Regions from separate parts of the Pseudomonas sp. IzPS59 genome, predicted to be linked through region 2. Evidence: riboswitches for the same ligand, from Rfam matches in the RefSeq annotation. Region 2 holds a riboswitch; each other region holds the start of a gene.
The links. A riboswitch is a leader RNA that binds a small molecule or an ion and turns the genes downstream of it on or off. The one in region 2 is predicted to bind cobalamin.

Region 1: linked by a shared signal. The riboswitch ahead of cobO (cob(I)yrinic acid a,c-diamide adenosyltransferase) and the one ahead of IF189_RS12685 (TonB-dependent receptor plug domain-containing protein) in region 2 are both predicted to bind cobalamin.
Region 3: linked by a shared signal. The riboswitch ahead of IF189_RS15450 (CbtB domain-containing protein) and the one ahead of IF189_RS12685 (TonB-dependent receptor plug domain-containing protein) in region 2 are both predicted to bind cobalamin.

The regions. Positions count from the first base shown of each region.
Region 1 is NZ_CP062251.1:1,876,632-1,881,408, forward strand. It holds gene IF189_RS08510 (C40 family peptidase) at 54-590, shown strand; gene IF189_RS08515 (PQQ-dependent sugar dehydrogenase) at 660-1,973, opposite strand; gene IF189_RS08520 (hypothetical protein) at 2,040-2,624, opposite strand; cobalamin riboswitch at 2,791-3,017, shown strand; gene cobO (cob(I)yrinic acid a,c-diamide adenosyltransferase) at 3,098-3,709, shown strand; gene IF189_RS08530 (cobyrinate a,c-diamide synthase) at 3,706-4,777, shown strand, end outside.
Region 2 is NZ_CP062251.1:2,836,590-2,841,366, reverse strand. It holds gene IF189_RS12700 (pirin family protein) at 1-523, opposite strand, end outside; gene IF189_RS12695 (DoxX family protein) at 608-1,045, opposite strand; gene IF189_RS12690 (LysR family transcriptional regulator) at 1,215-2,123, shown strand; cobalamin riboswitch at 2,158-2,364, shown strand; gene IF189_RS12685 (TonB-dependent receptor plug domain-containing protein) at 2,456-4,393, shown strand; gene IF189_RS12680 ((2Fe-2S) ferredoxin domain-containing protein) at 4,393-4,752, shown strand.
Region 3 is NZ_CP062251.1:3,459,355-3,464,131, forward strand. It holds gene cobW (cobalamin biosynthesis protein CobW) at 1-917, opposite strand, end outside; cobalamin riboswitch at 1,016-1,226, opposite strand; cobalamin riboswitch at 1,997-2,218, shown strand; gene IF189_RS15450 (CbtB domain-containing protein) at 2,340-2,537, shown strand; gene IF189_RS15455 (CbtA family protein) at 2,549-3,250, shown strand; gene IF189_RS15460 (cobalamin biosynthesis protein) at 3,247-3,660, shown strand; gene cobM (precorrin-4 C(11)-methyltransferase) at 3,752-4,498, shown strand; gene nfuA (Fe-S biogenesis protein NfuA) at 4,546-4,777, opposite strand, start outside.

The sequences.
Region 1 (4,777 bases), 960 kb from region 2:
GTTTTCTGTCGAATCGGCAGTAAAAGCCGCAGCCAGATCAGGATGTTCTGCTTATGACGATGACGGCCCGCCTTGCCCTGATGTTCTTCGCAGCGCTGCTCAGCGCTTGCGCCAGCCGCACTCCGCCGCCAGCTCCCGTGGTTCGCGCGCCGATTGTGTTCGGATCCTCCCAGGCGTTCTCTCCCGCTGCCGAAGACGTGCTGTTCCGCGCGCTCGGGCTCGTAGGTACGCCTTATCGCTGGGGCGGCAACACGCCGGACTCGGGCTTCGATTGCAGCGGCCTGATCGGTTTCGTCTACCGTGATGCGGCCGGCATCAGCCTGCCGCGCTCGACCCGCGAGATGATCGTCATGCAGGCGCCGAATGTCGGCAAGGAAGGGCTGCAGACCGGCGACCTGATCTTCTTCGCCACCAATGGCGGCTCTCAGGTCAGTCATGCGGGAATTTATGTCGGGGAAGGGCGTTTCGTTCACGCTCCGGCCACTGGCGGTACGGTGAAGCTGGACAGCCTTTCGAAAGCGTATTGGCAGAAAGCCTATCTGAGTGCCAAGCGCGTTCTGCAGCCGGAGCATCTGGCGCACAACCCGTAAAGCTGCGTATCAATAAAAAAACCGTGGGAGCACATTGGCTCCCACGGTTTTTTTGTTTCAGGGCGTGGGCTATTTGGCCGCCGACACCCGCCACACCTTGTTCCCCACATCGTCCGCTACCAGCAATCCACCTTGCTGGTCGATTACCACGCCAACCGGGCGACCCAAAGCGTTTCCGTCTTTGTCGAGGAATCCTGTCAGTACGTCTACAGGCGTTCCGCTCGGCTTGCCGGCGCTGAACGGTACGAAGATCACCTTGTAGCCACTGTGTGGCTTACGGTTCCACGAGCCATGCTGGCCGATGAATGCGCCTTCCTTGAATTGCGCCGGCAGTGTATTGCCCTCGGCAAAGGTCAGGCCCAGTGAGGCGGTGTGCGGGCCGACGGCGTAATCCGGAGCGATGGCCTTGGCCACCAAGTCCAGGTTTTGTGGTTCGACGCGGACATCGACGTGCTGGCCGTAATAGCTGAACGGCCAGCCATAGAAACCGCCATCCTTGACCGAGGTGATGTAGTCCGGCACCAGATCGCTGCCGATCTCGTCCCGCTCGTTTACCGCAGTCCAAAGTGCGCCGCTTTTCGGCTCCCAGGCCAGGCCGTTGGGGTTGCGGATGCCCGAGGCGAAGATCCGGTGATTGCCGGTCGCCCGATCGACTTCCCAGATCGCCGCGCGACCTTCTTCCTGATCCAGGCCGTTTTCGCCGACGTTGCTGTTCGAACCGACGGTGACGTACAGCTTGCTGCCGTCCTTGCTGGCGATAACGTTTTTGGTCCAGTGATGGTTGAGCGGGCCACCCGGCAGATCCACGACCTTGATCGGCTGGCTCTTGATTTCCGTTGCGCCGGGTTCGTAGTGAAAGCGCAGCAGGCGGTCGGTGTCGGCGACGTAAAGATCGTTGCCGACCAGGGTCATGCCGAACGGCGAATTCAGGTTCTGTAGAAACACTGTGCGCGTCTCGGCCACGCCATCGTGATCGGCATCACGCAACAGAGTGATGCGGTTCGGGCTTGGTACGCCGGCACCGGCGCGGCCCATGACTTTTTTCATCACCCAGCCGCGTATGCCTTTGCCGTCGTCCGGTTTAGGCGGGGCATTGGTTTCCGCCACCAGCACATCGCCGTTGGGCAGTACGTAGAGCCAGCGCGGGTGATCGAGATTCTCGGCAAACGCCGCCACCAGAGTGCCTGCCGCTGGCGTCGGTTTCGCGCCGGCCGGCCAGCCGATCGCCGGGGCGATGTTCACCGTCGGGATCAGGGTCTTGTCCGGTTCGGGCAGTTTGGGGGACGGGCCGGTGCCGTCCGAGACTTGCAGGCTGGAGGATTCACCACAGGCGGTGAGCCCTCCGGCGAGTGCGATGACGAAAACGAGGTGGGGCTTGCGCATTACTGATCTTCCCTATGAATGCATTCCTAATCATAGAGAAGCACACGAGCCCGATGGTTCAACCCCTCAGCCGCGTGCCTCCTTGAACAGCACGGCAATACCGGGGTGATAGTTGCCGGCCTCGCTGCGCAATTTGCGGTAGGCGTACGGGAAGTACCAGGCGACGGCGCAGGTGTGTTCCTTTTGCAGGTCGTCGACCATGTCCTGCAGTTCTTCCGGGCTGGCGCTGTGCTGGGCTTTCTGTGGGGCGACGAACAGGCAGCCGAGTTTGAGATCGCTGGCGTAGCTGATGCGCTTGGCGTCGCTGGTGATATCGGCCAGGGCCTGAGTCAGGTTCAGGCTGTTGACGCGCGGCCAGCGCTGGGTCGCCTGGATGTAGGCGCGATCTTCGGCGCCGGCCAGGAACAGGTCGGCGCGGGCATTACGCTCGCCTTCCTCGTTCTGTTTGCGGGTGGCGGTGTCGCGCAGGGTGACCAGTTCGGCCATCCATGCGGCGGCGGACAACAGGCCGAGGTTGGCTTTTTCGTCGTGCCAGTAGGGTGTGTCGTTGTCGCCGCGCACGGCGTTGTAGCGGTCGATACAGTCAAACCATCGCTCCAGCACCGGGCGCAGGAATTCCAGCCGCGGATTGCTGATGATCATGCCTTGCATGGTGCTCTCCCTTGTTATTGTGATGTGCTCTCTGCAGTCAAAAAGCATGGCTCTTTGATATCACTGCTGACAGTGTGGCACAAGATTGGCGTCAGATAATTGATCGACGGCAGTTATTTGCCGCACGACCCCCTCTTCATTTGACGCTCCACCCCCAACCCTCTAACCTTCGCGGCTTGTTTCAGGTGCTCTGTGACCGCTGTCGACAGAGTGAAACAGGGAAGCCGGTGAGGATTGTCTTCAAGCGAAGAGCCATCACGATCCCGGCGCTGCCCCCGCAACGGTAAATGAGTGAAAGCTGCGTCGGATGCCACTGCTGCAAAGCGGGAAGGCGCGCAGCCAGGCGAACGCCGCTCATGAGCCCGGAGACCGGCCTGATCCATCCAGCGGCATCACGGTGGGCGATGCCAGGCTTGTTGCCGTCTATTCTTGTGCCTGCCCGCCGTTATTCAGCCTCAACGGAGAGCTCCCCCATGACTGATTCCCCCGAACGCGACGAGCGCCACCTGGCGCGCATGCAGCGCAAAAAAGCCGTGATCGACGAGCGCATCGCCAATTCGCCAGACGAATGCGGCCTGGTGCTGGTGCTGACCGGCAATGGCAAAGGCAAAAGCAGCTCGGCATTCGGCATGCTCGCCCGCGCCATGGGCCACGGCATGCAGTGTGGCGTGGTGCAGTTCATCAAGGGCCGCAACAGCACCGGGGAGGAGCTGTTCTTCCGCCGCTTCCCGGAGCAGGTACGCTTTCATGTGATGGGCGAGGGCTTCACTTGGGAAACCCAGGATCGCCAGCGCGACATCGCCGCTGCCGAAGCTGCATGGGAAGTGTCCCGCGAACTGCTGCGTGATCCGTCGATCGGTCTGGTGGTGCTCGATGAACTGAACATCGCCCTCAAGCACGGTTACCTCGATCTGGATCAGGTGCTCAGCGATCTGCAGGCCCGTCCGCCGATGCAGCACGTGATCGTCACCGGTCGCGCCGCCAAGCCGGAAATGATCGAGATGGGCGACACCGTCACCGAAATGGGCATGATCAAGCACGCCTTCCAGGCCGGCATCAAAGCGCAGAAAGGCGTCGAACTTTGAATCAACCACGTCACTGCCCGGCGGTACTGATCGCCGCGCCGGCTTCCGGTCAGGGCAAGACCACCGTTACTGCTGCACTGGCCCGCTTGCATCGCAATCAGGGCCGCAAGGTCCGCGTATTCAAGTGCGGCCCGGACTTTCTCGACCCGATGATCCTCGAGCGCGCCAGCGGTGCGCCGGTCTATCAACTGGACATGTGGATGGTCGGCGAGCAGGAAAGTCGTCGTCTGCTGTGGGAAGCCGCTGCCGAAGCGGATCTCATCCTGATCGAAGGCGTGATGGGCTTGTTCGATGGCACGCCATCGAGCGCCGATCTGGCGCGGCATTTCGGCGTGCCGGTACTCGGCGTGATCGACGGCACGGCCATGGCTCAGACCTTTGGCGCCTTGGCGCTGGGCCTGGCGCGCTATCAGTCTGATCTGCCGTTCGCCGGGGTGCTGGCCAATCGTGTCGGCACGGTGCGTCATGCGCAATTGCTCGAAGGCAGTCTCACCGAAGGTCTGCGCTGGTATGGCGCGTTGTCCAGGGAAACCGGGATCGAACTGCCAAGTCGCCATCTCGGCTTGGTGCAGGCCAGCGAACTCAATGACCTCGATGTACGTCTCGACGCCGCCGCCGAAGCGCTGGCCGGCACTTGCGAGGTAGCGCTGCCACCGGCCGTGGAGTTCGCCGCACCGGAAAGCGTGAAGACCGAAAGGCTGCTCGAAGGCGTGCGGATTGCCGTCGCCCGTGACGAAGCTTTCGCCTTCACCTATGGCGCCAGTCTCGATCTGTTGCGGGCGATGGGTGCGGAGCTGAGTTTCTTCTCGCCGATTCGCGACACTGAATTGCCTGAGGCTGACAGTCTGTATCTGCCCGGCGGTTATCCGGAATTGCACCACGTTGCCTTGTCGCAGAACGCCGGCATGCTCAAAGCGATCCGCGCGCATCACGCCGCCGGTAAACCGCTGCTCGCCGAATGTGGTGGCATGCTCTATCTGCTGGATTCGCTGACCGATGTCGAAGGCACCCGCGCCGAACTGGTCGGTTTGCTCAAGGGGGATGCGGTGATGCAGAAGCGTCTGGCAG
Region 2 (4,777 bases):
CAGGCGCCCGAACCGGGCTTTGCACGCCTTGATGGACACCGAGAATCACCCGCGCCGGCCCCACTTCGGGCATCGCGGCGGACTCCAGATACTGGCTGTCGACACTGGCGTTCTCCAGCTCCGGCGGCAAAGCCACCCACAGTTGAAAGCCCTGAATCCGCTGCGATGTGCCCACCGACATTTCCTTGCCGTGCCACACCCCGCCGCCCGCGCGCATCCACTCGACACCGCCGTAATCGATCATGCCCTTGCCCGATCCGCCATCCTCGAACCGCAGGTTGCCTTCGGTAATCACCGTCACGGTGGCGATCCCCGAATGCGGGTGCATCGGCATGTTGTGAATGAACGAGGCCTCGCCTTCGAACAGGTCGAGGAACACGAAGGGTTTGATCAACTGGCCCAGATCCGAAGGGCTCATCAGCCGCACGATCGAGCCGTGTCCGCTGCCGCTGGTGCGGTAGCGCAGAATGCGGTGAGTGACAGGTTCGCGGGTGTAGCCGGAGAGGTGTTGCTGAACGGTCATGATGATTACTCGATTCTGATGCGGGGAGCGGCCAACAAACGGCAAAGCGCCGCGAGGGAACCTGTCCCTCGCGGCGCTCGGATTTCAGCGGCGACGGGCGTCGAGGCTGAAGCGACCGGCACCGAAGGCCACGACTTGCAGCAGGCCGCCGGCCATGGCGATGTTCTTGAAGAAGTGGATGAACTGGTTCTGGTCAGCCAGCGCATTGTGGAAGGCCAGTGCGGTGACCACGCTGAATGCGGCCAGCACAGCGGCGACGGTGCGGGTGCGGTAGCCGGCGATCAGCGCCAGGCCGCCACCGATTTCGACGATGATTGCCAGCGCCAACGCCACTTGCGGCAGCGGCAGCCCTACCGAGCCGATGTAGCCGATCATCATGGCCGGCGCGGCGAGTTTGGAGAAACCGGAGAGGATGAAAATCACGCTGAGCAAGACGCGACCGATCAAGGCGGCCGAGGCTTGTTTGGTGTCGGAAGCGTTCTGTACAGAAGTTGCTTGAGCGATGTTTGCAGAAGTAGCCATGGGAGAATTTCCTTCAATGGGGTCCGGTTCGACTTGAACCGTCCGGATGAAGAAATGTTGCGCCTCGACAGCTCATCTGAATAGCCGACTAATTTAGATCGTTACGTTCGAAAAAATAGGTAAGCTGTTCGCCCAGTAAAGGCCTCCATGGCGACTCGAGGACACCGACATGATCTCCGACCCAGGCACACCGACACTCGATCAATTGCGGGTCTTTCTGACCGTCGTGGAAGTCGGCAGCTTTGCCGCGGCAGCGCGCAAGCTTCACCGGGCGACTTCGGTGATCAGCTACTCGATTGCCAATCTTGAGATGCAACTGGGCGTCACCCTCTTCGACCGTGAAACCACCCGCAAGCCGCAACTCACCGACGCCGGCCGCACCGTGTTGGCAGAGGCCCGGACCATCGCCAACGGCGTGCATGGCTTGCGCGCCAAGGTAAAAGGCCTGCTGCAGGGACTGGAGGCCGAAGTGCATGTGGTACTCGACGTAATGCTACCGGCCGAGCGCGTGGTGGATGCGCTGAAATCCTTTCGCGAAGAATTCCCCACCGTTGCCCTGCATCTGCACATGGAAGCGCTTGGCGCCGTGACTGAACGGGTGATCAATCGCGGCGCGGTGGTTGGCGTCAGCGGGCCGATGAACGACGGCATCAACGGCATCGAAAGAATCGGCATCGGCAGCGTCGAGCTGATTCCGGTGGCGGCGCCGAATCATCCTTTGGCGATCGCCGAAGGCAATGTTCCGGGTGCCGGGCGCGAGCATACGCAACTGGTACTGTCGGATCGCTCGGTGCTGACCAAGGACAAGGATTTCGCCGTACTCAGCAACCGCACCTGGCGCCTGGCGGACCTGGGCGCCAAGCACATGCTGCTGCGCGAAGGCATCGGCTGGGGCAACATGCCCCGGCCGATGATCCAGGAAGACCTGGACAGCGGCCGACTGGTGCAACTGGACCTGCCGGAATACACCAGCGGGCAATACACCTTCGACGCCATCTACCGCACCGATGTGCCACCAGGCCCTGCGGCGCGGTGGTTGATCGAGCGTTTCGTTCAACAGAACACGCAAGAGGCTTGATCCGGCAAGTTGACGATCGCCCATCCGAGTGTTCAGATGCCGCCCTGTTTCAGGTGTCCCATGCCGCCGTGCATGGGGTGAAACGGGAAACCGGTGCGTTCGTTTCGAACCAGTCCGGTGCTGCCCCCGCAACGGTAGGCGCGTGATGCTTTCGACACACCACTGTGGCCAGACGGCCATGGGAAGGTGAAAGCGTCCAGACGCGCGAGCCCGGAGACCGGCCTGAAATGCTGTTTGGCAAACTCCTGCGGTGGGCGGGCATGGGCCGGTGTCGGCGTGTGCGCGATGCCTTCTCCTGCATGCTCTTCTGCGAAGATCCTTTCGAGAAGACGATGATCAAACCTTTCAACACTCCGGCTCCATCCCTGTTGCTTGGCTGTCTGTTCAGCCCCCTGCTGCTGGCGGACGACACGCCGCTTGAACTCACTCAGCAAATCGTTTCCGCGCCGTCCGTGGAGTCCACCACCGTCGCCGACATGGCGCAGTTCGGCAGCAAGGTCGAGATCGTCACCCGCGAGCAGATCGAACGCGCCGGCCCCAGCGCCGATGTCAGCCGCGTGATGCAGATGTTCATTCCCGGCCTGTACGTCGCGCCGAAAAACGGCCCGTTCGACTACGGCACCTATTCCCTGCTGGGCGGACGCAACGATGACACGCTGATCCTGCTCGACGGTGTGCGCCTGAACAATCGCCTATACGGCGGCCTGTACCTGGACACCCTGCCGGCCAACGCCATCGAACGCATCGAAGTGCTCAAGGGCGGGCAGAGTCTGCTGTTCGGCACCCAGGCCGTGTCCGGCGTGATCAACATCGTCACCCGCAGCCCGCAGAGCCGCAAAGCCTCCGGCGAAGTGAACATGGGCGTGGATACGTTCGGCGGCACCACCGAGGATGCGCGGGTCGAAAACATCTTCACCAACGGCTTCGGCGACCTGGGCCTGCTGGCCTACGTCAGCCATAACGTTTCGGACGGCTATCAGCCGTTTCGCAATCGCGACATCAAGAACGACAGCGAAAAGAAGCGCGCCTACGAAGTCACCACCTTCGGCGCCAAGGCGATTCAGTCCTTTGCCGATGACGCGCGCCTGGAACTGTTCTACCAATACGCCGACGCCAACCTCGACTTCGCTCGCCCGGTGGACAACCACAAGACCACCAACGACCGCATCCAGCAGATCGCCACGGCCACCTTCGAACAGAACGTCAACGAACGCCTTAGCTACTTCGTCAAAGGCCACATCAACGACTGGGACACCCGCTACACGCGCATCAACAACACCGCCGATGGCGGCACCCGAACCATCAACCACAACGACTACTGGGGCTTCACCGACTGGGGCGTGCAGGCCGAAGGCAAGGCCGAGTTGCCCGGCGGCCATGTGCTGGTGTTCGGCACGGACAACCAGTGGTTCAAGGGCCAGGACGATGTGTTGATCATCGACAATGACAAGGCTGAAGCCCACGCGTTCTACACCCAGTTGCGTCCGAAGATCGATGCCCTGCCCGACTGGCACCCGAGCATCGGTATCCGCCACGAAGCCATGAGCGGCGGCGACAGCGCCACGGTCGGCATGCTCACTTCGCTGTACGACCTCAATGAAAACTGGTCTGTTCGTGGCCAGTACGGCACGGCCTACAAACTGCCGAATGCCGAGCAACTGTTCGTCAACGAACCGGGCGATGAACTGGGCAACCGTAACCTGAAACCGGAGAAAAGCCGCAACGCCGAACTCGGCCTCGATTACAAAGGCTTGCTGATCGACCGTGAGTTCAGTGCCAGCGTCACCCTGTTCAAACGCAAGATCGATGACCTGATTACCCTTGATGACATCCACTGGGTCAACGGTCAGGGGCGGATCCAGATGCGTGGTTTCGAGGCGGACGCGAAACTGGCACTCAACGAGCAATGGAGCCTGCAGGCGGACATGACCCGTAACCTGACCGAATCCCGCGCGGGAGTGACGATCAACGACGTACCGAGCTTCTTCGCCCGTTCGCGCATCGGTTACGAGTCGGTTGACCGGATGTGGGGCGCCGGCGGTGCGATCCGCTATATCCGCGATGTGATCAGCTCGAAACAGGTCGAGTACGGCCACTACTCGGTGGTGGACGCCGACGCTTATCGCTATCTCGACGGTGCCCACCAACACCGGTTGAGCCTGCTGGTGGAAAACCTGTTCGACCGCGATTACGTCACCAGCCGCTCGAACAACGTCGACAACCTCGGACGGCCGTTCACCTCCGAAGTGCGCTACACGTACCGTTTCTGATGGCTGACATCATCACCACCGACGGCGTCGATTCGCACCCGGACTGGTCGCACGTTCCCGAGCATGCGCGCCACGTGTTCCTCTGCACCGGCCCGCGCTGCACCCAGCGCGGCGCCTTGCAGCTATGGAAAACCCTGCGCCGGCACTTGCTGGCCCATGACCGGATCGAGACACCGGGCGGGGTTTTGCTGACCCGCACGCACTGTCAGTTCCCGTGCAATCTGGGGCCGGTCATGACGGTGTATCCGGAGACCTGCTGGTATGGCGTACGCAGCCACGCCGATGCGCAGCGACTGGTCGAAGTGCATCTGGTGGGCGGTGAAGTGGTCGAGGATCTGCTGATCAAGGAGCGCTTGTGAGAAGGCTGTTCTTTCTGGCCGGTGC
Region 3 (4,777 bases), 620 kb from region 2:
ATCGGCTTGTTCGGGATCGCCGCGAAGCCTTTGACCCGCAGGATGCCGTGCTGGACCACCAGTTGCGTCAGCGCATCGAGCAGCAGGCTTTCGTCGGCTTGCGGCAGTTCGATGGAGATCGAGTCGAAGGCGTCGTGATCGTGGTCGTCATGGTCGTCATCGCCTTCACCGTGGTGGTGATCGTGATGGCTGTGGCGGCTGTCGATGTGTTCTTCGGAACCCGCGCCGAGGCCGATCAGCACGTCCAGCGGCAGACGACCGTTGCTGGCTTCGATGATTTTTACGGCTGGCGGCAGTTCTTCCGCGACTTCCAGGCGTACGCGCGCGAGGTCTTCAGGGCTGGTCTGGTCGGCCTTGTTGAGAATCACCAGGTCGGCACTGGCCAGTTGGTCGGCGAACAGTTCGTGCAGCGGTGATTCGTGGTCCAGGTTCGGGTCGAGTTTGCGCTGGGCATCGACCTGATCCGGGAACGCGGCGAAGGTGCCGGCGGCCACGGCCGGGCTGTCGACCACGGTGATCACTGCGTCAACGGTGCAGGCGCTGCGGATTTCCGGCCACTGGAAGGCTTGCACCAGCGGTTTTGGCAGGGCCAGGCCCGAGGTTTCGATCAGGATGTGGTCGAGGTCGCCGCGACGGGCCACCAGTTCGCGCATCACCGGGAAGAACTCTTCCTGAACGGTGCAGCACAGGCAGCCGTTGGCCAGTTCGTAGACGCGACCGGTGGCTTCCTCTTCGGTGCAGCCGATGGTGCACTGCTTGAGGATTTCACCGTCGATGCCCAGTTCGCCAAATTCGTTGACGATCACCGCGATGCGGCGGCCCTGAGCGTTGTCGAGCATGTGCCGCAGCAAGGTGGTTTTGCCCGAGCCGAGGAAACCGGTGACGATGGTGACGGGGAGTTTGGCCAGTGTTTTCATCGGATGCCCTTTGGCAAGGTGGCGGGCATACGGGACGAGACCGGCAACGCGGGTGCGTGCCTGGAGAGTTCGCCACCGGATCACCCCGCCCGGTTGAAAGTGAGAATCTGTGACGAGGCAGGTCTCCTGGCTGACGGTGTTCGGGCCTTGGCCCGGTATTCGCTGCGCCTTCCCGCTGGCTCTGGATTGAGCTGGCAGTGGCGTGGCAGCGAACAGCACCGTTCACAGTTGCGGGGGCAGCCGCGGCTTGGACCGCGTTCCCTTCTTAGCTTCGGCGTGGGCCGAAGAACCTCGAAAGCGCAAGGCTACGCATGGGTTCGTGATGGGTCAATGGGAGGTTGGTTTTGTGGGCATATCCGTTGCTGCGGTTGTGGCCACTTAGGGTTCCGCCCTTACGGCGGGTCACTTTTGGCAAACGCCCCAAAAGTAACCAAAAGGTCTGCGCCCTGACGTACGGCCCTCGCTGTGGCTCGGGTTCCTTCGCTCCGGGATCGATCCGGGCGCATCGCCTACGGTTTGCTTCGCTGCACCTCCTCTCGATGTGTTTGGCTTCGCCAAACGGTCGCTGCGCTCCCACCCCCGGATCAATCCCTCCACTCAGCCTACCGACGGACCTTGCGATCAAAAGCGGTACTTGAGCTAACGCTCATCGTGGTTAGTGGTGAGGGGCTCTTGATCTGGCTTTGGCTTTGGCTTTGGCTTTGGCTTTGGCTTTGGCTTTGGCTTTGGCTTTGGCTTTGGCTTTTGATTTTTTGCCCCTTCGGCAGGCCGAGCGGAGGTGTTCATCAGGGGGTAGGCGCGCAGCGCCGTGCGGCGAAGCCGCATACATCGAGAGGAGGTGCAGCGAAGCAAACCGTAGGCGATGCCCCCTGATGGACACCGTAGCGAGGGAACACTGAGCCTAAGCGAAGTGCCGTACGCCGGGGGAAGCCTTTTTGGTTACTTTTTCGGCGTTTGGAAAAAGTGACTCGCTGTAAGAGCGAAACCGCCAGCGGCAGCTCCCGAAGCAACGGATATGCCCCCCCTATCCAAACACACCTCACCCCATTCAATTGACTAAAAACCCCAGCCCATGGTCTCCTACACAACTTGTTACGGGTGCCCTTCACAGGGTGAAACGGGAAACCGGTGAATCATGTGCTTTACTCTAAAGCCATGTCAGTCCGGTGCTGCCCCCGCAACGGTAAGCGAGAGAGCGTCAGATCCACTGTGCCCACGGGCATGGGAAGGTGACGCTTGCAGGTCGGCCTGGCGCCAACCCCTCGTGAGCCCGGAGACCGGCCTGCAACGCACAGTGCGCATCTTGCGTCACTGAACATAACAAACCCGCGGTGGGCGGGCGCTGTTCGAACCTCTGCGTGCCCGACTCGCAGGGGTTTTCATGCGCTCCATTCACCCGCTGACACTCCAGAGGGAAGCGCCATGTCGATCATCAGCAGCACCGGCAGCAACACGGACAAAATCTCCAGCACCACCACCCTGAGCCAACGCCTGACCGCTGCGATCTTCGCGTCGATCCTGGGCGCAAGCCTGGTCTACTTCGCCGGTTTCTCGCACATCGAAGCGGTGCACAACGCCGCGCACGATACCCGCCACAGCGCCGCGTTCCCGTGCCACTGAGACCTGACGACATGATCAAGCGTATTGCGCAGACCGCAGGTTTCACCGGCCTTCTGGCCGCCCTGCTGCTGACCTTGCTGCAAAGCTTCTGGGTTTCGCCGCTGATTCTTCAGGCCGAAACCTACGAGAAGGCCGAGCCGGTGGCCGAAGTTCACGAACACGCCGCCGGCACCGCTGCCCACACCCACGATGCCGAAGCCTGGGAGCCGGAAAACGGCTGGCAGCGTGTGGTTTCCACCACCGGCGGCAACCTGGTCGTAGCCGTAGGTCTCGCCCTGATGCTGGCGGGCCTGTACACCCTGCGTGCGCCGACCAAAACCTCGCAAGGTCTGCTCTGGGGTCTGGCGGGTTACGCGACGTTCGTGCTCGCGCCGACAATGGGCCTGCCACCTGAGTTGCCGGGCACCGCCGCCGCTGACCTGGCTTCGCGCCAGATGTGGTGGATCGGCACTGCTGCTTCGACCGCTGTCGGCCTGGCGCTGATCGCATTCGGCGGCAACTGGCTGCTGAAGATCCTCGGCGTGGCGATCCTCGCTGTGCCGCATGTAATCGGCGCACCGCAACCGGAAGTGCACTCGATGCTCGCCCCGGAAGCACTGGAAGCCCAGTTCAAAATCGCTTCGCAGCTGACCAACGTGGCGTTCTGGCTGGCCCTGGGCCTGATCAGCGCCTGGTTGTTCCGCCGCAAAAGCGATGGTCAATACCACGCATGACCGATGACAGCGCAGCGCCGACCTTCGTGGTCGGCCTGGGCTGCCAGCGCGGCTGCCCGGCCAGTACGCTGCGCGCCTTGCTCGACCAGGCCTTGCAGGCCCATCGCATCGAACTCGAAGCGGTCAAGGCCTTGGCCAGTATCGACCTGAAACGCGACGAACCCGGCCTGCAGGAACTGGCGGCACAACTGGCGCTGCCGTTGCTGTATTTCAGCAGCGAAGAACTGGCCAGTTATCAGCAACGACTGAGTCACCATTCACAAATCGCCTTCGAGCGCACCGGTTGCTACGGCGTGGCGGAAAGCGCTGCTTTGGCGCTCGCCGAACAACTGATCCAGGCCCCGGCAAAACTGCTGATTTCCCGGCAAAAGTACGCCCAGGCAACACTGGCATTGGCCGGCGCGGCGTAAATTCCCGATAATCCCCGCTTTCGATCATGAGCATTCTTCATCTGAAGTGTTCTTGAAGCCTCGTTCCGCCCTACTTTCACAGGATCCAACGATGACCGTTTACTTCATCGGCGCCGGCCCCGGCGACCCGGAATTGATCACTGTCAAAGGCCAGCGACTGATCCGCAGCTGCCCGGTGATCATTTATGCAGGTTCGCTGGTGCCGGCGGCGGTACTGGAAGGTCATTCGGCAGATACCGTGGTCAACAGCGCCGAATTGCATCTGGAACAGATCATCGACCTGATCAAGACCGCCCACGCCAAGGGCCAGGATGTGGCGCGGGTGCATTCGGGCGATCCGGGCCTGTATGGCGCCATCGGCGAGCAGATTCGCTATCTGCGCGAGCTGCAAATCCCGTTCGAAATCATCCCCGGCGTCACTGCGACCGCCGCCTGCGCGGCGCTACTGGGCGTCGAACTCACGTTGCCGGACATCTCGCAAAGCGTGATCCTGACCCGTTACGCAGACAAGACGGCGATGCCTGTCGGGGAAGAACTGGGCAACCTGGCGCAGCACGGGGCGACCATGGCGATTCATCTGGGGGTCAATCATCTGGAGAAGATCCTCGCCGAGTTGCTGCCGCACTATGGCGCGGACTGCCCGATCGCAGTGATCCACCGGGCGACGTGGCCGGATCAGGACTGGGTGACGGGGACGCTGGAGGATATTGCCGCGAAGGTGATCGCCAAGGGGTTTCGGCGTACAGCGTTGATTCTGGTCGGGCGGGTGTTGGGCAGCGATCATTTCAGTGAATCGTCGCTGTATCGCGCGGGACATGCGCATTTGTATCGACCATAAAAAAACGGCGCTCACGGGGCGCCGTTTTTCATGCCGCAGCGAACGCCTTAGTAGTAGGCGTTTTCTTTCTGCGTGTGGTCGGTCACGTCGCGAACGCCCTTGAGCTCCGGAATGCGTTCGAGCAAGGTGCGCTCGATGCCTTCCTTCAGGGTCACGTCCGCCTGGCCGCAGCCCTGGCAACCGCCACCGAACTGCAGCACGGCAATGCCGTCTTCAACCACATCGATCAGGCTGACCTGACCGCCGTGGCTGGCCAGCCCCGGGTTGATTTCGGTTTGC